2 regions of the Metabacillus sp. RB-C-LZQ-3-1 genome follow, and region 1 is predicted to be linked to the other one. Evidence: predicted binding sites of a transcription regulator. Region 1 holds the regulator's gene; the other holds the start of a gene.
What was found. Region 1 encodes Rex, which represses fermentation and respiration genes when NADH is low (regulators of the CRP and FNR family bind a similar motif). Its sites were predicted from a motif close to TTGTGAAATATTTCACAA; they were not measured.
Positions count from the first base shown of each region.

Region 2: a site for Rex is predicted at 13,845-13,862, ahead of AC4GZ8_RS14435 (L-lactate dehydrogenase). Genes of this name have one in related genera too.

Region 1 is NZ_JBZFLI010000038.1:283-11,662, reverse strand. It holds partial or broken gene groL (chaperonin GroEL) at 1-422, opposite strand, end outside; gene groES (co-chaperone GroES) at 477-761, opposite strand; gene AC4GZ8_RS25915 (CPBP family intramembrane glutamic endopeptidase) at 1,082-1,816, shown strand; gene AC4GZ8_RS25910 (YdiK family protein) at 1,813-2,016, shown strand; gene tatC (twin-arginine translocase subunit TatC) at 2,031-2,777, opposite strand; gene AC4GZ8_RS25900 (twin-arginine translocase TatA/TatE family subunit) at 2,796-2,993, opposite strand; gene AC4GZ8_RS25895 (redox-sensing transcriptional repressor Rex) at 3,018-3,662, opposite strand; gene moaC (cyclic pyranopterin monophosphate synthase MoaC) at 4,136-4,624, opposite strand; gene AC4GZ8_RS25885 (ABC-F family ATP-binding cassette domain-containing protein) at 4,886-6,820, shown strand; gene tsaD (tRNA (adenosine(37)-N6)-threonylcarbamoyltransferase complex transferase subunit TsaD) at 7,331-8,353, opposite strand; gene rimI (ribosomal protein S18-alanine N-acetyltransferase) at 8,350-8,802, opposite strand; gene tsaB (tRNA (adenosine(37)-N6)-threonylcarbamoyltransferase complex dimerization subunit type 1 TsaB) at 8,816-9,505, opposite strand; gene tsaE (tRNA (adenosine(37)-N6)-threonylcarbamoyltransferase complex ATPase subunit type 1 TsaE) at 9,474-9,959, opposite strand; gene thiL (thiamine-phosphate kinase) at 9,975-10,958, opposite strand; tRNA gene AC4GZ8_RS25855 (tRNA-Asp) at 11,313-11,380, opposite strand, start outside.
Region 2 is NZ_JBZFLI010000008.1:92,476-113,525, reverse strand. It holds gene AC4GZ8_RS14500 (aminotransferase-like domain-containing protein) at 1-838, opposite strand, end outside; gene AC4GZ8_RS14495 (LysE/ArgO family amino acid transporter) at 956-1,570, shown strand; gene AC4GZ8_RS14490 (ABC transporter ATP-binding protein) at 1,676-2,398, shown strand; gene AC4GZ8_RS14485 (ABC transporter permease) at 2,398-3,462, shown strand; gene AC4GZ8_RS14480 (TetR/AcrR family transcriptional regulator) at 3,509-4,147, shown strand; gene ahpF (alkyl hydroperoxide reductase subunit F) at 4,231-5,760, opposite strand; gene ahpC (alkyl hydroperoxide reductase subunit C) at 5,773-6,336, opposite strand; gene AC4GZ8_RS14465 (hypothetical protein) at 6,755-7,693, shown strand; gene AC4GZ8_RS14460 (sugar diacid recognition domain-containing protein) at 7,953-9,071, shown strand; gene AC4GZ8_RS14455 (GntP family permease) at 9,197-10,465, shown strand; gene AC4GZ8_RS14450 (glycerate kinase) at 10,502-11,635, shown strand; gene AC4GZ8_RS14445 (PH domain-containing protein) at 11,702-13,129, opposite strand; gene AC4GZ8_RS14440 (PH domain-containing protein) at 13,113-13,643, opposite strand; gene AC4GZ8_RS14435 (L-lactate dehydrogenase) at 13,887-14,819, shown strand; gene AC4GZ8_RS14430 (bifunctional 2',3'-cyclic-nucleotide 2'-phosphodiesterase/3'-nucleotidase) at 15,078-18,584, opposite strand; gene AC4GZ8_RS14425 (bifunctional metallophosphatase/5'-nucleotidase) at 19,043-20,626, opposite strand; gene AC4GZ8_RS14420 (5'-nucleotidase C-terminal domain-containing protein) at 20,923-21,050, shown strand, end outside.

The DNA of each region.
Region 1 (11,380 bases):
TCTTTTCCTTCGATTGGTTTAGAAATAGCTTGTAGCTCTTCTAATGCAACAGCAACAGCTTTTTCAATTCCTTTACGAACAACCATTGGGTTTGCTCCAGCAGTTACGTTCTTTAATCCTTCACGGATCATTGCTTGAGCTAATACAGTTGCAGTTGTAGTACCGTCACCAGCTACATCGTTTGTTTTGCTAGCAACCTCTGCCACAAGCTTAGCACCCATGTTTTCGAAAGCATCTTCTAATTCGATTTCTTTCGCAATTGTTACACCATCATTAGTGATTAAAGGAGAACCGAATTTCTTTTCTAATACAACGTTACGTCCTTTAGGTCCTAATGTTACTTTTACAGCATCTGCTAAAGCATCAACACCACGAAGCATCGCGCGGCGAGCTTCTTCGCTAAATTTAATATCTTTTGCCATGTTTACAAGACCTCCTCAAATTTTTAAATAAAATCTATTATGTGTGCTGTACGATTAACCGATTACAGCTAAAATGTCGTTTTCACGTAAAATTAAGTATTCAGTACCTTCGTATTTCACTTCAGTACCCGCATATTTTGAGAAGATAATACGATCGCCTTCCGCTACTTCAAGAGCCACTTTCTCTCCGCTATCTAGTACACGGCCTGTACCAACAGCAACTACTTTACCTTCTTGTGGCTTCTCTTTCGCACTATCAGGAAGAACGATACCACTAGCAGTTTTTTCTTCTGATTCAACTAACTCGATAATAACGCGATCACCTAATGGCTTTAACAAGTGAAACAACCTCCTCAAATTCTTTGAATAAATGATTATTTTTTCCTTTTTATTAGCACTCACTACCTTTGAGTGCTAACACAATTATTATAATATATAAGTTCTCTTTTAATTTCAAGTATGAAGTTTAAAATTTTTATAAGAACTTTTCTTCTTTTCTATCATTTAATAAAGTCACCCTGTAAACGATATCAAAAAATGATTCTTCACCAATTTGTCTCATTCTTGAGAGGTATCATACATAGGATGACATATAGGTATGTTACAATAAGATCTGATATCTTATTAAACGGCTAACGTGCTTTACTAAGGAGGTTTACATGAAAAAGCATTATTGGTTTATCATCATTACATATATGATTCTCCAATTATCAGGGTATGCGGGGATAAAGTTGTTTAGCTTATTGAATATTGGTGGAACTGATGTAGAAAGATTTGCTTATTGGACCATCTTTAGCTTTACACTTTCATTTTTAATTATTCTATATTTTTTAAGACATGAACGTCATGCAGAAAGTCGCTTTCGCGGCGAACCTGCCTCTATAGGAGCATCCATTGGTTGGGCTATTATCGGGTTTTTCTTAGCCATTTTTGTACAAGGTCTTGCTGCAAATATTGAGGTCAATGTATTTGGTGTAGATCCCGGTTCTGAAAATACCCAGAGAATTGTAAACTTGATTGAGCTTTTTCCTTTGGTCATGCTTGTGACTTCCATAATAGGCCCAATACTCGAAGAAATTATATTCCGAAAAATCCTTTTTGGCGTATTATATACAAGAACAAATTTTTTCATTGCGGCATTGATCAGTTCTCTCATTTTTTCTCTCCTGCATGGTGAACCACAGCATGTATTGTTGTATGGAGCAATGGGCTTTACCTTTGCTTTTCTATATGTTAAAACAAAACGTATTCTCGTTCCCATCTTCGCACATGTTTCAATGAACACAATGGTTGTGATCATTCAAACTGTTTTTCGAGAGGATATTGAAAGAATCATGCAGCAAATGGAACAATTAGAACAGATGCAAGTAATTATTGGGGGCTTTTTAAAATGAGAACAAACCCTATTTCCATGGCTATTTTTTATTTGATCATGGGGTTACTTTTTATCTATTTAGCGATTAACAGTGCAAGAGATGGTATTTTTACCTTTCCAACAATTTTATTGATGCTGATTGCAACATTCGATATTGGAGTAGCCATTAGAATGTTTATTTTATCTAGAAAAATCAAAAAGATGAACATAAAAAAATGAGACTATGAACAGTCTCATTTTTTGTTTTCTTCTTCAAATCTCAATTTTTGTGACTTCCGATATGTTGCTCTTGAAACCCAAATACTAATTTCATATAAAATAAATAGAGGTATAGATACCATTAAGTGTGAAGCTAATTCAGGCGGTGTAATAAGTGCTGCGATCACTAACAGTACAAAATAAGCATATTTTCGTACTTTTGATAAAAACATCGGTGTGACGATTCCTAATCTTGTTAAAAACATAATTACAACTGGTAACTGAAAGAGCAACCCAAACGGAAGAGTTAGTTGGATTAAAAAAGAAAAGTATTCATTGATTCCAATTACTTGGTTTACATCCAATTTATTTGATATTCTTTCCATAAAATCTATGACAAATGGAAAAAGAATAAAGTATGAGAAGGCCACGCCTAATAAAAACAGGAAAACTGAAATTGGTATGTAGCTTAAGGTTACTTTTCTTTCTTTTTCATATAAGCCAGGGCTTACAAAAGACCAAAGCTGATATAAAATGATTGGCGAAGTTATAACAAACGCAATAATAAATGCAAATTTCATGTAGACCATTAATGGGTCTGTAAGATTAAATGCATTTAATGTTAATGCCTTTGCTTCGTCGGTATGCTGTAAATATATAATGATCGGTCCTGAAAGCAGAAAACCAGCAATAACAGCTAAGAAAAAGAAAACGACAACAATGACGAGTCGTTTTCTCAGCTCTGTTATATGTTCAATGACCGACATTTCATCTTGTCTCATATCGGGTTTCATCCTATCTTACTTGACTTCTTCCTTATTCTTTTGCTTAGCATCTTGATCATCGTCATCATCATCCGCTAAACCTTTCGTAGCATTTTTAAACTCTCGTAATGTATTACCTGCTGCTTTTCCTAGCTGTGGCAACTTCTTTGGTCCAAAAATAAGTAGCGCAACAAAAACGATTAATAAAAGGCTTCCGATTCCTACTGATGGCATTGAATCCATCTCCTTTGTCTATTATTATTTTTCATCATTTGGATAATGCTTTAAAAAGTAAACAAGTGATTGAAGTTCGACTGCTAAATCAATATGATGAATCCTTATTTCATCAGGAACATTGATTCGCGCGGGTGTAAAATTAAGAATTCCTTTAATTCCCTTTGCGACTAAGCGATCGGTAATTGATTGTGCAACCGCTGCTGGTACTGTTAAAATAGCGACTGTCACATCATCAGGAAGCTGTTTCTCAAGATCATCTAAATGAAAAACAGGAACTCCACCAATTTCTGTCCCCACCTTATCTTGTGCGACATCAAATGCTAAGGAAATAACAGTATTGTTGTTCTTCGTAAAATTATAATGTAAAAAAGCAGTACCTAAGTTCCCTACTCCTATTAAACAAACCTTTGTTGTTTCATCTTGATCTAACGTTTTTCTAAAAAAGGATAACAAATAATTTACATTATAACCATACCCTTTCTTTCCTAACGCCCCAAAATATGAGAAATCTCTTCGAATCGTAGCAGAATCTACCTTTACAGCATCGCTTAGCTCAGCTGATGATACACGCTGCTTTCCTGATGAATGTAAATTTTTTAAAAAACGGTAATATAATGGCAACCTCTTTGCTGTTGCCTGCGGTATTTTCGTTTGGTCTATATTCAATCTGATCCCTCACATTCACACAAACACTTAAGAAAAGCGCAAGCGCCTTGGTCATCGCCGTACAAACTGGAGGAGCATCGACTAAAGATTTAGGAAACACGGTAAGCGAAGCGAACCGATGTTGACTTATCGTAGGGAGATGATCTGAAGTTTGATAGACGATAGGCGCTGGAGCTAGACACCTATACTAAGTACAAAATTTTATACTTTCTTATCTGTTAAGAAAAGCGCAAGCGCCTTGATCAGCCCCGACAGGCATAAGATGATTTGGAATAGAAGTCGTTCTTTGCCTTCAATTTTCAAATTGACTTATGCCCTCGAGGCAGTTAAAATCGCGGCGTCCGGTCACGGTAACTGCACTCGCACGTCCTGTGCTTCGGGTCTAGGCATTGAGCTAGCCATCCAACTAAAGTACAAAACATATAAATTTTGTTACTTTGACAATAACAGCTACTCCTTTTTCACGCTTGTTGTCATCTTTCTTTTCTTAAAAAATCACCACTTTTGCCACCTGTTTTTTCAACTAAATAGGTTTCCCCTATGACCATACCTTTATTAACAGCTTTACACATGTCATAAACAGTAAGTGCTGTAATGCTTGCAGCGGTTAACGCTTCCATTTCAACACCTGTACTTCCTTTCGTTTTTACAGTTACTGAAATACATAAAGTATAAGAAGGATCCTTAACTTCCCATTCAAATTCAATATTTACACCTTTAATTGAAATTGGGTGACACATCGGAATAACGTTTGATGTTTGTTTTGCCGCCATAATGCCAGCTACCTGAGCAACGGATAGAACATCACCTTTACCAATCTCATGATGAATGACTTGCTTATAAACTTCTTCGGTAACAGTTATGCTAGTTCTAGCTTGAGCTGTTCTAACTGTTTCTTCCTTAGCAGAAATATCAACCATCTTTGCTCTGCCTTGTTCATTGAAATGAGTAAACTCTGACATATACAAATCCCCTTATACTTAGACTATACACTATTTTTTTGCTTCTGTCTGTCTTGTAATTGTGACAATTAGAGAATGATTTTTGACTTTTGTTCCTTCTATTTCCTATGAGGTACTTTTACCTCAAGTTCTCACTACCTTTTGTCACTTATCATCCAAATGAAGAGCTTTTCCTCAGATTCCTTCATTTAGAAATCTATCATTGTTGCTTATAAGTGCCTTATTAAGCTACACTTAAATCATTAGTAGAGGTGAAAAACAATGATATTGTTACAAATAAATCAACTTAGTAAATACTTTGGTGCTGATCCTATTTTATCGAATATTAAGCTAGAAGTACAAACTAGAGATAAAATTGCTCTCGTTGGCCGCAATGGAGCTGGTAAATCAACACTTTTAAAAATAATTTCTGGAGCGATGTCCTATGATTCCGGTGAAATCATTAAACCTAAGGATGTATCAATCGGTTACTTAGCACAAGATACCGGCCTGGAATCACAATTATCCATATGGGATGAGATGAATTTAGTTTTTAAGCATCTTAAATTAATGGAAGAAGAAATGCGGAATCTTGAACAACGCATGTCGACTGTTGATCCCAGTGGTGAAGCTCAAAAGTTTGAACAACTTTTAAAAGAATATGATACATTACAAGTGAAATTTAAAGAGGAAGGCGGTTATCAGTACGAAGCAGATATACGTTCCGTTCTACATGGATTAGGTTTTAGCAGCTTTAATCCGGAAACAAAAATATCCTCTTTAAGTGGCGGCCAAAAAACACGCTTAGCCTTGGGTAAATTGTTATTAACAAAACCAGATCTCTTAATTTTGGATGAGCCTACAAACCATCTTGACATAGAAACATTAACCTGGTTAGAACAATATCTGCAAAATTATCCAGGGGCTATATTGATTGTTTCACATGACAGATATTTTCTGGATAAAATTGTAACACAGGTTTATGAAATCAGCAGAAATACGAGTACTAAATACATTGGAAATTATAGTAATTATTTAACCCAAAAAGCTGAAAACTATGAAAAAGAATTAAAAAGCTTTGAAAGACAACAAGAGGAAGTTGCTAAACTTAAAGACTTTATTCAGAAAAACTTAGCTAGAGCCTCCACGACAAAACTTGCACAAAGCAGAAGAAAAAAGTTAGAAAAAATGGAGTTAATGACTAAACCCCTTGGAGATGAAAAGTCTGCAAGCTTTCAATTTGATATTGATAGACAAAGTGGAAATGATGTGTTAAAAGCAACAAATATCTCTGTTTCATATGATAAACAAAACCCTATCATATCAAATATCTCGTTTTCCATTTCTCGAGGAGATTCAATCGCACTTGTTGGTCCAAATGGAATTGGGAAATCAACTTTATTAAAGTCCATTGTTCAAAAGCTTGATGCCTTAACAGGTACGTTTTCATTAGGGTCCCATGTACAAATTGGTTATTATGATCAGCAGCAAGCTGATTTAACGTCAAATAAGCGAGTTTTGGACGAGCTTTGGGATGAATATCCACAGAAAACAGAAAAGGAAATTCGCACCGTGCTTGGAAACTTCCTATTTTCAGGTGATGATGTACTTAAGCCTGTTTCAACTTTAAGCGGTGGAGAAAAAGCAAGGCTAGCCCTATCTAAGCTGATGTTGCAAAAAGCCAATTTCCTCATTCTTGACGAACCGACGAACCATCTAGATTTAGATAGTAAGGAAATTTTGGAGAATGCTTTAATTGATTTTCCAGGTACCATCCTTTTTGTTTCTCACGACCGTTATTTTATAAATCGTATTGCCACAAAAGTATTTGAGCTATCAAGTCATAACATAACTGAATACTTAGGTGACTATGATTATTTTATAACAAAGAAGGAAGAAAAATTAGAGCTTGAGCGACTGGAAGTAGAAGAGAAAAAGAACGTTTCGCAAAATACCAGTCATTCTGCATCAGAAGGAAAACTAAACTACCAGCAGGAAAAAGAACTCAAAAAGCTTGAACGACAAAAACAACGAAGAATTGAAGAAATTGAACAAAGCATTAGTAAGCTCGAAGAAAAAATTGAAGAGAATGAAGCTTTACTTTGCGATCCAACCGTTTATCAGGACCATGAGCAAGTACAAAAAATTAACACAGAAAATGAACAACTGAATTCAGAATTAGAGCAACTAATGACTGAATGGGAACAGCTCCACTAAAACAGCGAACTTGTCTTCGCTGTTTTTCTTATTCACTGGAATATATTTCGACAAATTTCATAGAGTCTCAGATAAGTTAAAAATTTGTTATGCACAATCCACTCTTTTATCCACATGTTGAATCCTTTATTTTCAACATATCAACAGACTTATACACATTATCCACAAATTTATGTTTATTTATCCAAGTTATACACATAGGATTTTTTACTGATTTGACAGCATTTTCACTCCTTTTACACAATTCTACAAAAAATCGTTAACATCCTGTGGATAACCATCCTTTTTAAGGATATTTACAGAACATGACTAAAATTGATGTGGAGAAATATGATTTTGTCGAAAAAAGCAGAACGAAAGTGCAAGCGCCTTGGTCATCCTCGGGCAAATATAGAATAGAAGGTGTTTTTAGTCTTCAATTCTATATTTGCATATGACCTCGAGGGGCTAGAAGCTGAAGGTTTAGCCTAAAAAAACAGAACCTGATCAGGTTCTGTTTCATTTTCAAATTTAATAAGAGTTAAGCTCTAAGCCGGGATTAGCATTAAGCGCTAAATCACTTCTAACTCCTTTTTCAAAAAGAATACTTCCTGCTGCGGCAATCATTGCCGCATTATCAGTACATAAGGATAATGGTGGAATAATTAACTCTACACCTTCTCTATTTAAAAATTCCTTTTCCAATGCTGTCCTTAAGCCTTTATTCGCTGCTACTCCACCTGCTAATAGTAATTGCTTTACCTTATACTTATCCACAGCTTGTGCAGTTTTAGTTACCAATACATCAACAACACTTGCTTGAAAGCTTGCTGCTACGTCTTTTGGATCAAGTTCAATCCCTTTTTGCTTAGCATTGTGTAGTGTATTGATAACAGCTGATTTTAGACCACTGAAGCTAAAATCAAAGGATCCTTCACCAAGCCATGCTCTAGGTAGATCAATATTTGCCTGACCCTCATGGGCTAAACGATCAATATGAGGACCTCCTGGATATGGAAGCCCAATTGTTCTTGCTACCTTATCATAAGCCTCACCAGCAGCATCATCCAAAGTTTCCCCAATTACCTCGAAACTTCCATGCTCCTTCATATAAACCAATTCAGTATGACCGCCAGATACGACTAGAGCAAGTAAAGGAAATCTTAATTCTTGGACCAGACGATTTGCATAAATATGCCCTGCAATATGATGTACACCTATTAATGGAATAGAATGTGAGAAAGCTAAAGCCTTTGCTGCATTTATTCCTGTTAATAGTGCTCCTACTAAACCGGGTCCTTCTGTTACTGCAATAGCTGAAATATCATCAAATGAAAGTTCAGCTTGATTCATCGCTTCCTCAAATACAACTGTTAATTGCTCAACATGATGCCTTGAGGCAATCTCTGGAACAACTCCACCAAATCGCTTGTGACTCTCAATCTGAGATGCTACAACATTTGCTACAATTTCTCGGCCATTCTTCACAATGGCTGCAGCTGTTTCATCACAGCTAGTTTCAATTCCTAATATATATTGATCAGTTTGACTCATACTAAATTCACCCACATTACTAAAGCATCTTCTTGATTATCCGTATAATAATTTTTTCTTATGCCGCCAGGTTCAAACCCTGCTTTTTTGTATAAAGATTGGGCAATATGATTTGATACTCTTACCTCTAATGACAATCTTTTTGCTTTCATTTCCCTACTTAATTGAATAGCAAATCTCAGTAGGGCTTCACCTATTTTTCGTCCTCGATAATCAGGATGAACGGCAATATTGGTGATCTGGGCATCGTCCATAATGACCCATAGCCCACAGTAGCCAATAACTTGTTCCTCAAGTTCTACGACTACATATTTTGCAAATAAATTTTGCTCTAATTCATAATATAAGGACTCTTTTGTCCAAGGTGCAGAAAAGGATAGACATTCAATTTGGTATACTTCGTCAATGTCCTCTTTTCTCATTTTCCTAATTGTGAATTGATTTTCCACTATAGCCACCATCTTACTTTTGTTGCTCCAGCCACTTGGCTTCAGCTTCAGCTAGTCTGATATAATTCGGAACAAGATGATGAACATCTGTTGCTTCTTTAGTTAAACCAATAAGTCCTAACTCGCTCGGTCTTGGATTATGTAATGCCACATTTGCTATTGCGGCTTTATCTCCAAGCATTTCTATTATCGTGTCTTGGTGGATATGAATATCATTTCCTAAAAATAAAATACGATTATCCCTCTTTAATAAATTACTCACCCAATCAGTTAAAAGTAAATTTTGGTCATTCTCAACTGTGGTTAATTCATTATTAACGTATTGATATAAGCCTGTATAGACTTGTCCTCGTCTTGCATCAAAAATCGGTGAAATAAGTCCGTCAAAATACCGGCCATTTGCAGCTAAAATTTCTAAACTAGATACTCCTACAATAGGAACCTGAAGAGCCCATGCCATTGTCTTTGCAATCGAAACTCCTATACGAACACCAGTATATGAACCCGGTCCTGTTGCAACAACTACTTTCTCTATATCCTTCGGTGTTAGATCACAATCATGTAAGAGACGTTCAATAGCAGGCATTGCCCGAACTGAATGATTCTTCTTTAAATTCGTTATATATTCTCCAATAACAGCCTTTTCTTCAACAATGGCAATTCCAAGCACATTATTCGTTGTGTCTATTGCTAATGCTTTCATCATTTAACTCCTTACATAGTTCAACATAATGAGGCCCTTTAGGTGTCATAATAATTTTCCTAGTCGTATCATCCACATAAAGAATCTTTATATCCAATCGTTCATCTGGAAGTTGATCTTCAATTAAATGAGCCCATTCCACTACAGTTATCCCATTTCCATGAAAATACTCATCAAAACCAAGGTCTTCATCAGCATCTTCAACACGGTACACATCCATATGATACAAGGGCAATCTGCCATCTTTATATTCTTTTATAATCGTAAATGTAGGGCTATTCACATTTCTGCTTATTCCAAGACCTTTCGCAAGTCCTTTAGTAAAAGTTGTTTTGCCAGCACCCAAATCCCCTTCAAGTGTAATGACATCTCTTTCTTTTAGTTTCTTTGATAAGAATATTGCAATCGCTGTTGTATCTTCAGTACTTTTTGTTATAAATTCATATTGTTCCACTTTTCCTCACCTAACTTATTTTTTAAAGTGGTTATACCCTAGTTTATCAAGTTTTATATAGCCTTGATTCTTTGTATTTAATAATACTCCTTTATGATTAGATTGAACTGTCCCTATTTTTGTCACTTGTACGCCTATATCATCACAAGCATGTTTCAATTTCTCCCATGACTCTTGTGAAGTCGTCCCAACTAGCTCGAAATCTTCTCCACCATATAGAACCCAGCTTTGGATATTATAGCTTGATTGTAATGATAAGAGTTCACCGCTTATAGGAAGGGCCTGTTCATCTATTGTAATCCCAACATCACTTGCCTCAGCAATCTCATTTAATTCACTTGCAAGTCCATCACTTACATCGTTTAATGATGCTCTGTTTAATCTCCCCGCAATCCTTCCAACTTTCACTTGAGGAGTTGGCATTTTATGCTTTTGGATTAAATATGTTTTTAATGATTGAGTATGTACAGTAGCTTCGCCTAATAAAATAGCTAAACCTGCAGCAGAATCACCGATTGTTCCCGTTACAAAGACGATATCATCTTTCTTTGCTTTACTTCTTAGTGTGCTTCGCCCCTGCTCCACTTCTCCAATTACTGTAACAGTAATCACGAGTTTATCTGTGGTAGAAACTGTATCGCCACCTAATAGATCCATTTTATATTCTCCTGATAACTGTCTCATTCCCTCATAAATTCCTAAAAGTTCATTTTCATGCCAATTAGGAGGAACAGCTAATGAAACCAAATAATAAAGAGGTGTTGCTGCCATTGCAGCTAAGTCACTTATATTGACAGCCAAAGCTTTGTATCCTACTTCAAAAGGGGAAGATAGACCTCTAAGAAAATGTACACCTTCAACCATTGTATCTACACAGACTACTTGTTGATAACCTTGAGATGATTCATAAATAGCTGCATCATCTCCAATAGCCACTTTTACATTTTGCTGAAAAGTACGATTTGGTTTTACTTTGTTTATAAAATCAAATTCATCCATTTCGATCTCCACATTCTATTATTTTGACCTATGAAAAAACCTTAGGAGTATTTCCTAAGGAAGCAATTTTTCGCAAAAAACTATTACTTAGTTTAACCAAGTTTGACACATTCTATCGTACCATATTTAATCTAATCGTGGTATTAGTAAGATTATAGTTCAATATCTATTAACTAAAGACATAAAGAAAACTCGCCGATTGGCGAGCCTGGAAACGCGAATGCAGAGGCGATGTGCCCTTATACTCTACATACTTAAAATTGACCACTACCTCGAATCTTTTCTAGGCTGTCAATTTATATTTTTTATGTATAAAAAAACGAAACAACTTTGTTTCGCAAGCAATCAATTATATGGCGGTCCGGACGGGACTCGAACCCGCGACCTCCTGCGTGACAGGCAGGCATTCTAACCAACTGAAC
Region 2 (21,050 bases), on a different contig from region 1:
GCTCCAAACGTCTTTTCTCAGACATTAATGTGCCTGTCGGGTTATGAAATGTAGGGATCGTATACAGTAAAGCTGCCTTATGTTGTCGCTTTATACGGGGAATCGAATTACATTGAATCCCTTCCTCGTCTAATGGAATCCCAAATAAATTCATTCCAGCTGATTGGAATACATGTACTGAGTTCAAGTATGAAGGGGTTTCATGTAAGATGGTAGATCCTCTATCTAATAACCCAATGGCGATTAATTGAAGGGCTTGGAGTCCTCCAGAAACGATTAAAATCGATTCTGGTGACGCTGCAATTCCTTTTTCTTTTAAATATGCACTAACACTTTTACGCAAGGATAGACTTCCTTTAGGTTCTGCGTAGCCAAGTGATAAAGGTCGAGCGTGATTGAATTGGAGAATCCCCGCCATTTTTTCGTTCGGTAACAAATCAGGTGACAGCTCACCGGTACCAAGCCTTATAAAGCCAGGCTCTGCTTCTGCCTTATTAATTTGTTGAATGATAGATTTATTAGGCTTGTGAATACCGGATTTAACATAGCTTATCCAATCTGGAGGGGGAGTTGAAGTAAGAAGGCCCCATGTATTATTGATTACCCTTGTCCCGCTTCCAACCTTGGATTCTATTAGACCATCGGCAGCTAATTCGTCTAGTGCTGTGACAATTGTGCTGCGGTTTACTTGAAAGAGCTTTGCTAAATGTCGTTGCGGAGGTAGTTTTGTACCAATTGTCCACTCACCAGTCATGATTTTGTTTTTCATATAATTAGAGATTTGCTGATGCAAGGGAATTGATAACGTTTTTTGTGGTTTCCATTTTATATCTAGCATTGGCTACTCCGTTTTTTTCTACTATTATACCAAAATGGTTGGATTGAATCCCATCCAATTGGTTGGAGACATCTTTCACATCCTTCGTTATTCTAATGGAGAACAGGAGGAATGATTGTGGAGGCATTTTTTCATGGAATGATATTGGCATTTGGACTAATCCTGCCTTTAGGAGTTCAAAATGTATTTGTATTTAATCAAGGGGCGATCCATTCTAAATGGACCCAAGCTTTACCTGCAATTATAACAGCGGGGATCTGTGATACAATTCTGATTTATTTGGCTGTTGCTGGAGTATCAATAATTGTTTTTAGCTTTGAATCATTAAGATTCTTGCTATTAATAATAGGCTTCTTTTTCTTGGCATATATGGGGTGGATGTTGTGGAGAGATCATCCTGAAGCAGGTGTTGATCAAAGGCAAGACCGTTTTTCGGCACGCCGTCAGGTGACATTCGCGGCATCTGTTTCATTATTTAACCCTCACGCTATTATGGATACGATTGGCGTTATTGGAACTAGTTCATTAGCCTATACAGGATACGAGAAATGGATATTTTGTCTAGCATGCATAGCTGTATCTTGGATTTGGTTTTTTTCTTTAGCGATCATCGGAAGGAAGATTGGTCAATTCGATCGAAGTGGGAAGTTTTTAAAAAGGATGAACCAGGTTTCCGCACTTATTGTATGGGGGATGGCTCTTTATATGGGATATCAGCTATATGAGGTGTGAATGATTGGTGAGTAAACACTCACTTTTCTTATTGACAGGACATATTGGGGGGTGTTATAAAATAAGTGAGTAATTACTCACTTATTTTGGTTATGGGAGGTTAACATGAAGGAAACTATCTCAATTCAGAAGATAAGTAAACGTTATGGAAATAAGGTTGTACTAAATGACATTGATTTAAGTATTAAAGAAGGATCCATCTATGGTTTTATTGGTCCTTCAGGTGCAGGAAAAACAACTTTAGTAAAAATGATTGTAGGGATGGATAAACCAGATCGCGGGGCCGTTCATGTTCTCAATGAGGAAGTACCTAATTTAAGGCTGCTGCAAGAAATTGGGTATATGGCTCAATCAGATGCACTCTATGCAGAATTAACAGGTAAAGAAAATCTCACATTTTTTGCTTCTCTTTATAAGTTAAAGAAAGCTGAGATAAAGGAGCGAATTGCGTACACTGCTAATTTAGTTAACCTTACAGAACATCTATCAAAAAAGGTTTTGGCATATTCAGGTGGAATGAAACGGCGATTATCTCTAGCTATCGCATTAATTCAAAATCCTCAAATTCTCATCTTAGACGAACCAACAGTAGGGATTGATCCAGAGCTGAGGTTTAGTATTTGGAAGGAGCTTATCCGATTAAAGGAGCAAGAAGGAAAAACGATTATTGTCACTACGCATGTGATGGATGAAGCTGAAAAATGTGATTACATTGCAATGGTTAGGGATGGGGCGATCATCACGAGTGGGACACCACAGGAGCTAAAAGAGCAATATAAGGCAAGCAATTTTGATGAAGTATTCTTAAGCGCAGGGAGGAAAAAATGATGAGAATACCTGCATTAGTTAGACGAATATTTCAGCAAATGCTTAGAGATAAACGAACCCTGGCGCTTTTATTCATAGCCCCTTTATTAATCTTAACTCTTATGTACTTAGTATTTAATGGAGAAAATATAGACCCGACATTAGGTGTAGAGAATGCTAGTGACCAATTAATTGAACAGTTTAAAGAGGCAAATATTTTAATAGAGGAATTCAAAGAAACTTCTAATATAGAAGAAGTAATCGCAGAACAAGATTTAGATGGGTATTTAAAGGTAGAAGATGATGAATGGAAATTGACATTGTTAAACAGTGACCCTAATTTAGCACAAGGCTTGCAAATGAAAATAAAACAGATATCGAATAAACAGTTACAATCACAATTAATCATGAAAAGTGATATGAACCTAGAGATGCCTTCAAGGGATCCGTTAGGAATTGAATATGTATATGGAGATAGCGACACAGAATTTTTTGATGTTCTTAGTCCAATTCTAATTGGCTTTTTTGTCTTCTTTTTTGTATTTTTAATCTCTGGTATCGGTTTATTAAAAGAACGAACAACAGGTACTTTAGAAAGATTAATGGCAACACCGATTAGGAGAGGGGAAATCATAACAGCTTACTTAATCGGCTTTGGAGTATTCGCTATTCTTCAAACGGTTGTGATTGTTCTTTATTCTATCAATGTATTAGACATGGTTCTTGTCGGCTCAATTTGGAATGTCATTCTGATTAATTTACTCCTTGCTTTAGTTGCTTTATCCTTAGGGATTCTTCTATCATCGTTCGCATCGTCGGAATTTCAAATGGTTCAGTTTATTCCTGTAGCCGTAATACCACAGATTTTCTTTTCAGGAATTTTACCATTGGAAGGGATGGCCAATTGGCTGCAAGCCATCGCAAAGATCATGCCATTGTATTATGCAGCAGATGCTTTGAAGGGTGTTATGTACAAAGGCTTGGGATTTGCAGATATACGTGGAGACCTCTACGCCTTAGCTGCTTTTGCCATACTCTTTATCATATTGAATTTATTTGCTCTGAAAAAGTACCGTAAGCTATAATAGTGGGTAATGAAGGGGCGTGTGGTAAGTGTCTGAAAGTAAGTTGTTGGATGCATTAATTGCTCAAGCAAAATTATCGAAGAAGCAAACGGAAAAACAACAGAAAATTGTCGAAGCAGCCATCACTATTTTTGCTGAAAAAGGTTATGCCAATACATCTACTAGTGAAATCGCCAAAGCTGCTGGGGTCGCAGAAGGAACAATTTTTAGACATTATGGAACGAAAGATAATTTATTGCTTTCTGTTATTCTTCCTTTTTTTAAAGAATCTTTTCCTTTAATGGCAGAGGAAGTGTTTAACGAAATTATGTCTTCAAATGTTCATACATTTGAGGAATTTCTTAAAGCCTTTCTAAAAAACAGAATCAATTTCTTTTTAGAAAATAAGGAGATTGCTAAGGTTGTTATAAAGGAAATTTTATATAATGAAGAACTAAAAAGTAATTTATTGCCCCTTTTATCAGAGAACTTTATTACCCGTGTTAACAAGGCTTTGGAAATATTTAAAGAACGTGGTGAATTTGCAGATATACCTACAGACCGTATTGTAAAAATGGTGTTAACATTTATTGCGGGATTTTTAGCTTCCCGATTAGTATTATTAAATGATTATTCTATTACTGATGAAGAAATTGAAGATGCTGTTCGTTTTGTAATGGATGGTATTAGAAACAAAGAACAGTAAAGTAAAACTTCTGTTAAATAGATAGAATATATAAAGAAAGCCGCCTTACACAATGATGCAAGAGCGGCTTTCACTTATATAGATTAGTTTCTGATAAGATAGTCAAACGCACCTAAAGCTGCAGTAGCTCCAGATCCCATAGAAATGATGATTTGATTATACGCACTGTCAGTACAATCACCGGCAGCGAATAAACCAGGTACAGTTGTTGCACCATGCTTATCGACAATAATTTCACCCATACCGTTACGTTCAACGATTCCTTCTAACCAGTCAGTGTTTGGAACAAGGCCGATTTGTACAAATACACCTTGTAACTCAACATGATGTTCTTCACCTGTTTCACGGTCAATATACGTAATGCCGTTAACACTGTCTGTTCCTGTAATTTCTTTTGTTTGAACATTCTTTAGAACAGTTACGTTAGGAAGGCTGTATAAGCGTTTTTGGAGGACATCGTCAGCCTTTAGTTCTGGATTGAATTCAAGAACAGTAACATGCTTTACGATGCCTGCAAGGTCAATTGCTGCTTCGATACCAGAGTTTCCTCCACCAATAACGGCCACATCTCTGCCTTCAAATAAAGGACCATCACAGTGAGGGCAGTAAGCAACACCTTTGTTTTTGAACTCTTGTTCTCCAGGAACGCCAACATTACGCCAACGAGCACCTGTAGAAACAATCACACTTTTACTTTTTAGAACAGCGCCATTTTCAAGCTCAAGTTCAAAAAGGTCTCTCTTTTCGATCCCTTTAGCACGTTGTAAATTCATGACATCAATGCCGTATTCCTTTACATGCTCCTCAAGGCTTGCGACAAGCTTTGGCCCTTCAGTGCTTTTTACACTAATGAAGTTCTCAATGCTCATAGTGTCTAGAACCTGACCGCCAAAGCGCTCAGCAACGATACCAGTACGAATCCCTTTGCGTGCTGCATAAATCGCTGCACTCGCACCAGCAGGACCTCCACCTACGACTAGAACATCGTAAGGCTCTTTGTTCTCAAACTCTGATGCATCAGGAGCAGTACCGATTTTAGCAAGAATTTCTTCAAGTGTCATACGGCCACCGCTTAAGAATTCAGCATTTAAGTACACAGCTGGTACAGACATCACGTTCTTGTTTTCTACTTCTTCTTTAAAAGCAGCCCCGTCGATCATTGTGTGTGTGATATTAGGGTTTAAAACACTCATTATATTAAGAGCTTGTACAACGTCAGGGCAGTTGTGACAGCTTAGGCTTACATATGTTTCAAAGTGATGTTCACCGCTAATGCCTTTAATTTGATCAATCACACTTTGATCAACCTTTGGTGGTCTTCCACTAACTTGTAAAAGAGCTAAGACCAATGAAGTAAATTCGTGACCTAGCGGAATTCCAGCAAAGGTAACACCAGTATCTTCGCCAACACGATTTACGCTAAAGCTTGGTGTTCTTGGTAAATCTGCTTTCTCAACTGTAATTTTCGATGACATGGAAGCTAGCTCATTTACAAGCTCCAGCATATCAGTTGAGAGTTTATCACTACCAGCACTAACCTTTAGAACAATATCGCCTTCTAATAGCTGAAGGTATTGTTCTAACTGTGCTTTAATATCTGCATCAAGTACCATTTATGATTCTCCTTACAGCTTTCCAACAAGGTCAAGGCTTGGCTTAAGTGTTTCAGCGCCTTCTTCCCATTTCGCTGGGCAAACTTCACCCGGATTGTTGCGAACATATTGAGCTGCTTTAATTTTGTTAACTAGAATGCTTGCATCACGGCCAATACCACCTGCATTGATTTCTACAGTTTGGATAACACCATCTGGATCAATGATGAAAGTTCCACGATCAGCAAGACCTTCTTCTTCGTTTAACACTTCAAAGTTACGAGAGATCACTTGAGATGGATCACCGATCATTGCATATTTGATTTTACCGATTTTTTCTGAGCTGTCGTGCCAACCTTTATGTGTGAAATGAGTATCTGTAGAAACAGAATATACTTCAACACCAAGTGCTTTTAAGTTTTCATATTCGTTTTGTAAATCTTCAAGCTCAGTTGGGCATACGAAAGTGAAATCTGCTGGATAGAAGCAGAATACGCTCCATTGACCTTTTAAATCTTCGTTTGTTACATCGATGAATTCACCATCTTTGAATGCTTTTGCTGCGAAAGGTTTTACTTCAGTACCAATTAGAGACATGTTTCATCTTCCTCCTAGAATGTGATTTGAACAATTACAGACATTATCTATAATCGTTCTAATTTTATATAAATTATCAAATAGAATTTCCTTTTAGTCAAGTGAAACGATTAGATCTTTTAAATAAAAAATAATGTAAGCCCTTTAAATATAAACTTTACTTGAAGAAAAGGGGAATAGTTAGGCAAATTTTTAATAGTTGGGTTTATAACTTTTTCATATCTAAATGAGAATATACAGTGAAATCCATGGAACTAGTAATTACACAAATTTACCGACAATAAGGGTTTTCACCATAACTAGAATTCCCGGAATTGACAATCTTAAACAAAAAGTTTTCCAGTTCCTCTTTGTGGGTATCTGAAACCTTTTTTCGACTATTCCGTAGAAAAGGTAAATAGGAAACGGAGGAATCGTAATGTTTTTAGAAATAAATGCAAAGTTAGTTGAGATAAAAGGGGAAATACGTAAAAAGCAAAAGTATGAAGCGCAATTAAAGGATTTCCACAAAGAACTAGAAATAATTCAGGAAAGACTGACTGAGCTGCAGATTCTTTATAAGTCTGAAGAAAAAGATGTGAACCAACTTAAAAAAATGAGTTTAAAAAACGTAGTCGCTCTATTATCCGGAACGAAGGATGAAAAACTGTCAAAGGAAAAGCAGGAACTCATTGCTGCCGGGCATAGACTGGAGGAAACACAAAAAACGAAATCGGAAATAGAATCAGCCATACTTGAACTAAATCATAAGCTGCATACGCTCAACAATGCTGAATCTAGGTATTACCAACTTCTTTTTGAAAAAGAGAACATGATGAAAAAAAGTCGCTCACGACATGCAGATAAAATTTTTGACTTGAGTGAGAAAGAGGGGAATCTTAAAGCATATATTCAAGAGATGGAAGAAGCAATTGTTGCTGGAGTGCGTGTCAAAAGAGACCTCTTGGAAGCTGAAAATTCACTAAAAAAAGCAAATGATTGGGGAACATTTGATATGTTCGGCGGCGGAACAATTTCCAGCTTTGTAAAGCACCGGCATATTGATGAAGCTGAAGCTCACATCCATAGAGCTCAGACAAGTATGCGCTATTTTCAAAAGGAATTATTAGATGTTCAAGAAGAAGCACATCTCGAAGTCGATATCTCAGGGATGTTAAAGTTTGCTGATTTTTTCTTGGATGGTTTCTTTGTAGATATGATGGTTCAAAGTAAGATTAGTGAATCATTAGAACAAACTAAAAATCAGTACTCAAAAGTAAGTGAAATTCTATCAAATTTAACTGATCAATTTGAGGCAAAGAAGAACGAGTTGGATCACATTAAGAAAGAAAAGCAGGAGATGATAGAGGGGGCTTGAGAAGAAGCAATCTTATCTATGGGTATGGTTGCTTCTTTTTTATTGTTTATTTGTTGGAGAAGTTTATTGGAGTGGAAGTCAAGGGGTTCAAAGTGGGAGGAAGGGTGCAAAAGGATAAGAAAAAAGCTCTTCATAAGATAATCAACGATTTCGTTTCACGTGGAACATTTTTATCTAGCACCACAAACCTTTTATAAGAAATGAAATGGTGATTTTCAATTATAATAGAATTATTAATGTTGAAGGGCAGGAAAGTTGTATGCAATTTTTAACATATGAACTTGCACAGGAAATTGTTGAACGAACGATGAAAATATTAAATCACAATATAAATGTGATGAATAATAAAGGAATAATTATAGGATCTGGAGATAAAGAGAGAATTAATCAGCTCCACGACGGTGCTCTTCTTGTTCTGAATCAGGGAGAAAGCTATGAAATTGATAAATTAGCTGCTGCAGAAATGAAAGGGACTAAACCTGGAATAAACTTGCCTATCCAATTTAATAATCAAATTGTAGGTGTAATAGGGATCACTGGAGAACCGGAGAGCATTCGTAACTATGCTCAGCTTGTAAAAATGGCAGCAGAATTAGTTTTAGAGCAGTCACTATTACTAGAACGAGTACAGTGGAAGCAGAGGCTGCAAAGTGAAATTGTCAATCGACTTATTTCTGAGAAGGACTTCAATGAGGAATGGATAAAAGAGCGTGCTCAATTTCTGGGCATAGAGGTAGATCAGTCAAGAATAGCGATCGTATTGAAACAGTCAGATGATGCAGAATTCAGTAATCAAGAATTACTTCGTGCTGTACATTATGAGCTAGAAAAGAATGATCTAATGGGTATTACATTGAATAATGAAATTGTGATTCTTAAGGCCGCAGTTACAATCCGTGAAAATAGCGAATTGTTACTTTTGGTGAAGAGGTTGGAAAAGGCATCAGGAAATAAAGCTCTTATTGGAATTGGCAGTAGAACCGAAAGGATAAAAGGATTAACATCTTCATTCCTTCAAGCGCAAAAAGCGATTTTTGTGGGAAGTAAACTTCACCCTGAAAAAAGAATCTACAATTATGAAGAGTATCAGTTGGACATCTTATTATCCAAGTTAGCACAGGATGAGCAGGACAGAGAAAGTTTCGCATTTTATTATAAGTTGCTTGAAGAAGGTAAAAAGGGAGAGCTAGTGCAAACTCTGGAGGCATATATAAAAGAAAATGGAGAGTTAAATAAAGTTTCAGAAAAATTGTTTATTCATCGAAACACCTTAAGATATCGTCTTGAAAAAATATTTGAACTAACAGGAAGGGATCCAAGGAATATAAGGGACTTAGTGGAATTATATCTTGCAAAATTAATGCACGATATTACTTAATTGTGCATTTGCACAAAGCCCGGTGAAGTTTTACCCGTCGAATTTTGTTTCCTTTCACAATGCAACGGGTATAGCAAACGCTTACAATTAACTTATAGTAAAAACAGCATTGGGGAGGAATCAGCATGGATGTTTCAGTAAGCGCTTTAGGGGCTATTAGCGCTTTAGTTATTGCGATATTTTTAATCTTAAAAAAAGTGCCACCAGCGTATGGAATGGTTGCCGGAGCCTTAATTGGGGGGCTGATTGGTGGAGTTGATATTACAAATACAGTGAACTTAATGATGGAGGGTGCAAAAGGGATTATCCCAGCCGTTTTGAGAATAATGGCTGCAGGTATCCTAGCCGGTGTTTTAATTGAATCAGGAGCGGCTTCATCTATTGCCGAAACGATCGTTAAAAAGTTTGGTGAAGCACGGGCACTGCTAGCATTATCTGTTGCTACGATGATTTTGACAGCTGTTGGAGTTTTCGTCGATGTAGCCGTTATTACTGTTGCACCAATTGCGTTAGCTATTGCTAAACGTGCACAGTTTTCGAAGACAGCTATTTTACTAGCAATGATTGGCGGAGGAAAAGCCGGGAATATCATGTCACCAAATCCAAATGCGATTGCAGCATCTGATGCATTTGGCGTACCACTTACATCTATTATGATGGCAGGGGTTATCCCAGCTATTTTTGGAATTACAGTAACGTATTTTTTAGCAAAAAAGGTAGCAAAAAAAGGTTCAGCTGTTATGAGTCAAGATGTTGAAGTCTCAGATAACACAAAAACTCCTTTATTTATCACAGCTATGATTGCGCCACTTGTCGCAATTGTTTTACTAGCGTTACGACCATTATTTGATATAAATATTGATCCAATGGTTGCACTGCCTGTGGGAGGAATTATTGGCGCGATTGCAATGCAAAAGACAAGGAAGATTAATGATTATGCCGTTTCGGGTTTAAGTAAAATGTCTGGAGTTGCGATCATGCTATTAGGTACAGGGACATTGGCCGGAATTATTGCAAACTCTGAATTGAAGGATGTCATTATCAATGGGCTAAGCTCATCAGGACTGCCAGCATATTTATTGGCACCTGTATCAGGAATTTTTATGTCAGCAGCAACAGCTTCAACTACAGCTGGTACAGCGGTTGCAAGTAGTGTTTTCAGTGGCACAATCTTAAGTTTAGGTATCTCGGCATTAGCAGGAGCTGCAATGATTCATGCAGGGGCAACAGTACTTGATCATTTACCACATGGCAGCTTCTTCCATGCAACAGCTGGAAGTGTCAATATGGAAATTAAAGAGCGTTTGAAACTAATGCCATATGAATTTTTAGTAGGTTTAACACTTGCCGTTATTTCCACTCTCGTATTTGGAGTGTTTAAACTTTTTGGCTAGATATCATTAATTTTAATAGAGAGGAGATAGAAAAATATGAAAATAGTTATTGCCCCTGATTCTTTTAAAGAAAGCTTATCTGCAATGGAGGCAGCTCTTGCAATTGAACGAGGCTTTAAAGCCGTTTTTCCAGATGCTGCTTATCATATCATGCCAATGGCTGATGGTGGTGAAGGAACTGTTCAGTCATTGGTAGATGCTACAGACGGGTCAATTGAAGAGAGGGTTGTTACAGGTCCGCTTGGAAATCCGGTTAAAGCTTTCTTCGGATTGATGGGAGATGGAAAAACAGCTGTTATCGAAATGGCTGCTGCTTCCGGCTTACATTTAGTACCAATTGAGCAAAGAAATCCATTAGTAGCAACCACAAGAGGAACAGGAGAGTTAATCTTATCTGCACTTGATTTAGGTGTAGAGCATATTATCATTGGAATTGGAGGAAGTGCCACGAACGATGGAGGAGCAGGAATGATCCAAGCGTTAGGTGGAAGATTACTAGATGAAAACGGGAATGATATTGGAGCAGGCGGTGGTGCACTATCAGATATCGTTTCACTTGATTTGACCGAGCTTGACCAAAGGTTAAAGAGAGCAAAGATTGAAGTTGCTTGTGATGTTGATAATCCATTAACAGGACCAAGGGGGGCGTCAGCTATATTTGGCCCTCAAAAAGGTGCTACGCCTGAGATGATTCAAGTGCTTGATCAGAATCTCACTCACTTTGCTGATGTTGTCGAAGCATCACTTGGAAAATCTATTCAACATATAGAGGGGGCAGGTGCGGCAGGTGGTCTTGGAGCAAGCCTTGTAGCTTTTTTAAATGCTGAGCTAAAAAGAGGTATTCAGATTGTTCTTGATGCCGTGAATTTCGACGATGCGGTTAAGGGCGCAGACCTTGTTATTACTGGCGAAGGAAGAATTGATAGTCAAACGATTTACGGTAAAACGCCAATTGGTGTCGCAAAAGCAGCGAAAAAATATAGTGTGCCTGTAATTGGAATAGCAGGTTCTTTATCTAATGATAGTGATGTAGTATATGAGCACGGAATTGACGCTCTTTTCAGCATTGTACCAGGTGTAACAACACTTCCGGATGCATTTGAACATGCTGCAGCTTACATGGAAAGGACAGCAAGAAACATTGCATCCACTATGAAACTTGTGAAATAAATGATAGGAAGAAACCCAAAGGATGATAGGATCTTTTGGGTTTTCTTATAGACTTGAATCTACTATTCATCCTGATTGACCATGGTACCAATTGAAAAAGGTGCCTGCTTCTTCTTTGGAAAGTCCATATAGCCTGCTTTCATGCAATGGTTTTGCTCGATTGAAAAAAACAAGAGTCGCAACATTAAATTTTCGTTGTAACCAGGAGTGTTCAACAGTAATTTGTTGAATTCGGTCACGATGTGTAACGAATGTTTTATTAACAATGCCACCATTTCTAATTTGGACGGTGTCCCCATGATGAATATAGCTAGTGAACCAATAATCAAGTAATCGTGATACAACAGATAGGACGAACACAACTGCAGCTGCCCATAGCCATTCCCTTTTAAAAATTAACAATCCAACCGTCGCTAGAATCGTTAAATAGTAGGGACGAATAAGCTTGAGCCATAGAACTTTCGTTGGAAATCTTTCCATATGTTCTTTGATAACATATTGAGGTAACATCGTTTGCAGGATCTGGTAAGCCTGTTGTTTTGGCATAAAAGGATATAAAGAACTTGTTTCCTGTTCTTTTTCATCTTCAAATCCTCCTGCACTAATAAGCTTTACTTCAACTAAACCAAGTAACCGCTTTAAGATGGATTGTTTAACAATAACAGCCTGAACTCGGTGTTTAAGTATTGAGTAGCTAACAAAGTTGCCGATCCCTTTTTCTATATAGATTCTATCTTTATCATCGCTAATCACAAAGTTTCCATACTTTGTAAAGGTTTTGAATAACCCAAATAGGACGGATAGAATCATAGCAAAAAATAGAAGAATAATAAGCATACCTAAATGATTGAGTAAGTAATCGATCGTGTTTTTTGCTGTATCTTCAATGTGAAAAAGCTCTGCTAAATTGAAATAAATAGCAATTAATAAAGGAAAGAATGCCAAGAAACTAAGAGATGTAAAAGAAGCCTTTATTAAGTCCTTCTTATTTGATTGAAAATGAATGGTTCTTTCGACAATTGTTTCTGAATCATTGCCTTTTCTATTTTGCGTTTGCTCTAGATGAAGGAGAATATCTTCCTTTTCCTTATCTGTTATAACTGGAAACGTAAAGGTTGCGTGATCTCCGCTCGTGCCAGTTTCAAGGGTTAAGGATGTGAGTCCGAACCAGCGATGTATAAACGTTGTATTTGACTTTTGATTATGTATATTGCTAAAAGGTACTGTTCGTTGGGATTTTACAAATACTCCTTTGCGCTCAATGATTGCATACTGAGTGACCTCGTATTGGCAGTACCTCCACTTTAAGATTGTCCCAATCAGTGCAAAACAACAAACGATAATGAATAAGTACCGACCCCATATCACCCACGTAGACGTAGAAGTAGCGTTCAAAATAAATAAAATAAGAAAGAATCCTGTTGATCCTTTTATAAAAGATAGAAGTTCAACCGCTATCATCGCGGGATGATAACGTTTAGATGGATGCTGCATGTTCTTTTACTCCTTCAATGGTCTCTTTTTCTTTTATTTTTGCAAATGTAGCAATTTGTGCCTTTAATTGCTGTGCTTCTTCAGCTGGAATTGCTGGGATAACATGATTTGAAGTTGTTGTACCAATTTCAATGTTGTATAGCTTATATTGACGCATAATTGGGCCTTGTTCTGTACGGACATATTCCACTTTTTCCATAGGTATCAATGTGTGTTGTTGAGTCCACTTTCCGTGCTTTAGCTGAATAAACTCTTGATCAATTTCATAACGCCAGGTGTGTTGTAGATAAATAGAATGGATAAAAATGGAGTAAATAGCAGATAAAATAATAAAACCACCTAAAATGTAAAGTATAGGATCAACCCATCCATACCAATCAAATGTTTTTGCGCAAAATAACAAAATTGCGATGATAATAAGTGTGATGAAATGGCCGATCGTATTAGACAGCCTCCACACCTTGACGGCATCATGAGAAATCCTTCTAGTTGGTTCGTTTATTTTTATATACATGATCTTCACCTCTAGTACATATACGAAAGATACATCATAATGGTTTCATAATATATGGAAATTTCAGTCAAATCCAAGTAGTGTAAAATTGAAAAAATCCAGATATAGAAGAACCACAGTTTTGTGATGAATATCACATTCATAATAAAATATGGATGATAAAATGAGTTCATAAATAAAATAATCCAAATGGGAAATCACTTGTGAAAGACTTCACAAGTTAATAAATAGGAGGCATACAAGATGAGTATGACACTTGGAAATAAGGTCGTTTTAGTTGGAACTGGAGCAGTTGGATCAAGTTATGCCTATGCATTAATGAATCAGGGAATTAGTGATGAGATTGTACTCGTTGATCTAAATGAAAATAAAGCAAAAGGTGATGTGATGGACTTAGATCATGGGATTGTCTATGCACCTAATGCAATGAATATTAAGTTTGGCTCTTATGAGGAATGTAAAGATGCTGCACTTGTCGTGATTTGTGCAGGTGCTGCGCAAAAGCCAGGTGAAACAAGATTAGATTTAGTAAGTAAAAATGTAAAAATTTTTGAATCAATTGTTCATCAAATTATGGCATCTGGATTTAACGGTATCTTCTTGGTTGCGACCAATCCAGTTGATATTCTTGCATATGCTACATGGAAATTTTCTGGTCTTCCGAAAGAAAGGATAATCGGCTCTGGAACTATTCTCGATTCTGCAAGATTTCGCTATATATTAGGTGAAGAATTTGATACAGCTCCAACCAGTGTACACGGATATATTATCGGAGAGCATGGAGATTCACAATTACCGGTATGGAGTTCAGCAAATATCTCTGGTACACCAATTGCTCCAAAATTAACTGAGGAAAGAAAAGAAGAAATTGCTGTTCAGGTTCGGGATGCAGCCTATAAAATCATTGAATCTAAAGGTGCAACCTACTATGGGATTGCAATGGGGCTAGCGAGAATAACGAGGGCGATATTAAGAAATGAGAATGCTGTTTTACCTGTTGGCGCTTTGCTAGAAGGAGAAAACGGCCATCGGGATGTCTTTGTTGGTATCCCATCTGTTATTAATCGAGCTGGGATTAAAAAGGTTGTTGAACTAGAATTAACAGACAATGAAAAAGAAAAGTTTGCAAACTCTGTCAAAACGCTAAAGGATATTCAAGCCCAATTTTGGGCGTAATAAAGTAAAGGCCTGTCTCTACTGAAACAGGCCTTTACTATTCATTAGGAAACTATAAAATTTTGTACTTAGTTTTAGTGTCTAGCTCCAGGTGCCATCGGCGAAACACAGGACATGCAAGTGCAGTCAATGCGACAGGACGTCGCGTTATTGGCTGCCTCGAGGTCATAAGTCAAACAGGAATTGAAGGTAAAGAACACCTTCTATTCTAAATCGTCTTATTGCTCGAGGCTGTTCAAGGCGCTTGCGCTTTTGTTCTTAATTCACTCGTTTAATTCGTCCTTCAGACTGATAGTTAAATGGTGATGGTAAAGTTTTAACGTATTCAACCGTGGCATCAAGATCAACCGGACCTACTTCCATGTCAGTAGAAAGCTTACCAATACTTGTGCTAATGTTTCCATACATATAGTTATTTACTACAACAGAGTATTCTTTCGCTGGATCAATTTTGCTTCCATCTGGTAGGAAGATATCAACGACTTTTCCAGATTTTGTTGAATCATCGTATGTGTACGTGTATGAAAAGCCTGAAATATGATAATCAAGGCCTCTTGACGTAATCTGTTCATTTAGGATAACTTCTAAATCTGCACCACTTAGGTTTACTTTATTTAGAACATTTCCAAAAGGTTGAACGGCAAATAAATCACCAAAAGTAACGTCTCCAGCTTCAAGTGGAGCACGTACTCCGCCACCATTCATTAAGGCAAAATCTGAGTCCATGGCTGCTTTCATACCATCTGCAATTAGATTACCTAAAGGAAGGTCGCTGTTTTCTTTTGTAATTGTTGGGTAGCCTTTTTCAAGAGTTGACGTTAATTCTCCAACAACTTCAGCTTTGATTGGCTCTACTTTTTCAGAGTACTTTTTCATAATTTCTGCTACTTCTTGGTCTGGAGTGTATTTGTCTTGGTAAACAGTTTTAATTTCAGCTGTCTTACTAAAAATATCACCTGTAAATGGATCAATTTCTAATTCGACATCAGAAAAAGCAGATCCATATGAGTAGGCTTGTACAATTAATTTATTGTCTACTAATCTATTAACCTTTACATGATTATGAGCTGCGAAAATCACATCAACTTCATCATTGATTTGTTCTGCAATTCTGCTTGCATCAAATGAATCTGTGTAACCGGATTGAGCAGCTGGATTATGTGCTAAAACAACAATCGCTTCTATACCTTGATCTTTCAGCTCTTTTGTATATTTGTTAATTGCTTCAGCTTCATCTGTAATATGCAGTGTTTCGTTACCTTTTCTTACAATGATAGAAGGTGTTTCTTGTGTAACAACACCAATTACACCAATTTGTTGTCCGCCAGCTTCTAATACTGTATAAGGATCAGTAATTAAATTTCCATCTCTTGTGTCATAAGCATTCGCCGCAACAAGAGGGAAATTCATTCCGTCATAGCCTGGAGTACCGTTTGGATGATCTCCGCCATTCATCATTCTGTTTAATTCATCAATACCTTCATCAAACTCATGGTTTCCTAAAGTTCCAGCATCAAATCCAATCTCTTCTAGCACTTCAACCGTTGGCTCATCTTGAAAGAGAGCTGAAATGAGGGGACTGCCGCCGATCATATCACCAGCATGAACAAGTAGTGTGTTTGGGTTTGTTGCTTCTTCTTGTTTTAATGCAGCCGCTGTGTATTCAATTTGTCCAGCTTTAGAAGTACTTACATTTGTAACAGTATCTAACTGTCCGTGTAAATCATTTAATCCTAAAAGCTGGACTTTTACCCCGCGATTAAGGTCAAAGGTAAAGGTTCCAAAACCGTTAGCATCTGTTTTTCCAGTATAAGAGAATGGGCTTCCTTCTGTGATATACTGCTCTGCCTTTGGAGAGGTTTTGAATGTAACGTTCACATCACCTGAAATTGGGGCAATAGACCAGTTATTATCAGCAGTTGGTGTCACTTCTTTTATTTCGGAAATATAGTCCATTAGAATTTGACGATTCTCATCAGCTGAATCAACAACTAATTCACTACCTTTTAGGCCTGGGAAGTTTCCGCCTCCACCAGCACGATAGTTATTCGTTACAACAACAAATTCTTGCTCTGGATCGATTGGTTCACCGTTATATTCTAAGTTCACAACACGACTAGAATCAGGGTTAATAAGTGTTCCATTTTTATCATAGCGAGCAGGTTTTGTTACATCAATTTGGTATTCAACACCATCAATTACATCAAAGTTATAAACTGGGAATGATGGATCTAATAACTCCTGTTCAGTAGTTTTATTAGGATCAATTGTATTAAATTTACCTGCTGACATTTCAATCCACTCTTTTACAACAGAGCCTTTTACTTTTACTGCTTTTAAAGTATTGTCGTAAAGGTACAGGTCACCGGCGCTGCGGATCGTTAAATCACCTTTCTTTATTTCAGTATACTCTTCCACACCGTTTCGCCCTGCTTTAAAAGGTGCTCCAACTGATAAGACTGGAAGGTCCTTTAGTTCTGGTTTGTTTAATTCAATATAATTTTCTACGTACCATTTTTGGGCATTCGTTACAACTTGGATAGATGGGTCATCTTGAACTAACGCAAAGTAGCTATAAATATCATCTGTCGTTGTTCCAATAGGTGTATTTACATACTCTACTGTTTTTTCATGTACATCCTTTACCGCATTTACGATGTCCTGATCGGCTTCAACCTTTTCGGCTGACCTTGTAAAAGAATTAGAACTGGCAACGTCCCATTTTCCTTTTACTTTTTGAAGAGTAAGGTCGATAATTCCAAGAGAACCACCGCCATATCCTGCTTGAACAGCTGCAACCCCATTAATTGTTCCCTTATCATTATCAACTCCTGGCAGAGGTTGTCCATTAGCATCCTTGAAAAGTGCGTCTAAACTAGCAGCATCCTTAGCTGGGAATGTTTTGTGAGTGTGAGAAAAAGTAATCGCATCAATACCAGGCACTTTACTTAAAGCATATACAGTATCCTCAGTATTGTCCTCATTACTGCTGAAGCCTGAGTGAGCTAATGCAATAATAATATCTGCCCCTTCCTCTTGCATTTGAGGAACATATTTTTCAGCACTTTCAACAATATTTTTCGTGATTACCTTACCATCTAAATTTGCTTTATCCCATTCGTTAATTTGTGGTGGAACAAAACCGATATAACCGATTTTCATGACATTTGTTTTTCCAGATGCATCTGTCACTTTTTTGTTTACGATCTTATATGGGGTATATTTATTTACATCATTTGTAGGATCGTCATCATGATCATCTACATATACGTTTGCGTTTATAACTGGAAAGCTTGCATCATCATAGACTTCATCTAAATAGTCTAATCCATAGTTAAACTCATGATTTCCGAGTGTTGCCATGTCATAGTCCATAATGTTCATTGCTTCGATGGCTGGATGTATCTCCCCATCTTCAAGCGGGTCAATCTTTGCTTTGTAGGTACCTAATGGAGTTCCTTGAATGAGATCACCATTATCTACTAATACAGAGTTCTCTACTTCTGATCGAGCTTGCTGCACTAGGGTAGCTGTTTTTGCTAATCCGACTTTAGGGGCTTGATCATTCTTGTAATAATCAAAGCTTAGGAGATTAGTATGAATGTCTGTTGTTTCCATAATTCGGAGTTCAACTTGTGATTGAACCTTTGAGGTAGTTGGCTTTGCTGCATGAACAGCATTCGCCGCAAAAGGTGCTGATAACAGGCTAATTGCAAGTGTACTAGACAAAATTTTCAGACTGTTTCGTTTGCTTTGCAATTTCATTCGATCCATCCATCCTTTAGTTTTTTATGAGATTCGAAGTCTCCATTTTTAAATATAGCAGAATTATTTTTAAATAGAGTAGGTTACTAGAATAATGAATAAATTAGCCTACTTATCTTTTTTTAGATTAGTCAAAAAATTAGTTATTTTAGCTTATGTAAAATATACCCATAGGAGTTATATCATGATTGGAGTGAAAGTTATTTTGTTTTCATAGGTAAAAAAGCCAGTAAACAAACCATTTGTCTACTGGCTCTCTTTATACAATTAGAAAGCATAAAATGAATGGAGGATAGTATAAGAAAAACCAAGGCTATCAGCATTAGCTCCCTGCGACAAGCCTTAGTTTTTCTAATGATTTATCCACTTCTTAACGGGCAGTAAGCCCCAAGCCTTGAGCCTCTGAGTTTACAAAGAGAGTAGGTAGGGGATGAAGGAAACTCCCGCTGACGGAAGTTTCACTTTATCACTTTCCAATTATGGTTGACTTCAGCTTTTACGGTACCGTATTTGGTAAAGTAATTAGCTAGTATTTCTGTCATATCAAGTTGTATTTCTTTGATTACTTTTTTCCCTTTAAACATGTGATAGTTACCTCCACCTGTAGCACGATAGTTGTTCATTACCACGTGATAGGATTGGTCCATATGTAATGGTGAATCATCCTTCATGAGCCTGACAACCCTGCTGCCGATTGGTTTTGATACATCAATTGTATAGGAAATGCCCTCCCACATGTCATAATTATAGTGCTGAGGCTTTGGTTCTATAAATTGCGGATTAACATCAATTTGCCCATGATCATTTACTATAAAGTAGGTAGCTGTTTTCTCTAAGGCTTCTTTGATATCCTGGCCAGATAGTTCAATGACCGTTAATGTGTTGGGGTAAATATAATTTGAAACAATTTCCCTCATGGTGACAGTTGATGAAAATCCCAGTGCTTGATTATGAAATAAAGCTGTATTGGAAATGTCCACATTTGCGATGTCCATTTGAACACGGTTGACAAATTCAATAAAGGGATGCTCTTGCACGCGTACTTGAAAAGGATCTTGTATCAGCATATCCCCCTGAATTTGCCCAATGGATTGGTCTAGCCAATACTGAGTTGCCTCTTCAAAAGGTTTGTTCATTTGCATGACTTGATCATCAGGTTCATAGGATTCGATCGAAATAAGTGAAGGCCTTTTAGATAAGCATGTCCATCCATCATTTGATGTAAAAGTATATTGTAAATCAACACGGCCTATAAATTTCCCGTTACTGCCAGGTTGAATAATTGTGACACCATTTACCTGATCAGATATGAGACGGTGTTGGTGACCGGTTAGTAAAATATCGATTCCTTCAATTTCCATACAAATTTGATATGCCTGATTCTCCCCGGTTAAGGCTTCGGTTGGTTTTCCTGTTTCTATATCTTTCTCAAATCCTCCGTGGTATGACACGATGAAAAGATCAGGGCTCTCGTGTTCTTTAATATAAGAAATCCATTTTCTTGCACTCTCGATACTTTCTTCAAATTCCAAGCCTTTGATATGCTCGGGTTTCTCCCAATTTGGAATATAGTGTGTGGTTAGTCCTAAGATGGCAACTTTGAAACCATGATTCAGTGTTTTTATATGATAAGGTGTTCCGAAATAAGGTTCTTTCGTTTCTGTGTGAAGGATATTCGCAGAAAGAAACGGAAAATTCGCTTCTGATACCGCTCTTTTTAAAATAGGTAGTCCATAGTTAAATTCGTGGTTACCAATTATAGCGGCATCATAGTTTAGCATATTGAATGTTTGAATCATTGGATTAGGAAGATGCTGCATTTGACGTACATAATGATAGGTTAACGGAGTTCCTTGAATGCAGTCTCCATTATCGATAAGAATTGTATTTTCTTCGTTTTCTTGAATTTGTTTTATATATGTTGCAATTTTGGCTAGACCAGAAGGTTCATATTCATTTGTGCCATATGAAATAGGGAAGATGTGACCATGCAAGTCACTCGTTTCTAAAATTGTCATAGATATGGTTTTTTGCTCTTCCATGAAATTTCCCCCTTGTAAGTAGTAAGGCGTAAAAAAGCTGACTTAATAGGGATACTATACCATTAAGTCAGCAAATGCTAATGGTTTTGTAAGAAAGTAAAAAATAAGAGCTCCTGAAATGTAGAAGAACCTTTCACAATTATCGATGAAATTTTCTGCTGTTAGACATGTTTAGAGTAAATTTACGCCAGTATGAGCAAAAAGAACAAATGTTTACATTTAATTAACGTTCAGTTAATAAATTTTCGATAAAGTTAGTTTGTATGCTTTCTAAAAATGTCTAAAGGAGGAGAATCATGAAGCAAGCGATCTTAAAAAAGCTGTTTTCAATGGCTCTTATTATTTCAATTATTATTCCATCACTATTAACTAGCTTTGCTCCACTTGCAAATGCAGCAAGTAGTGTATTGTCGGTTAGTGATGC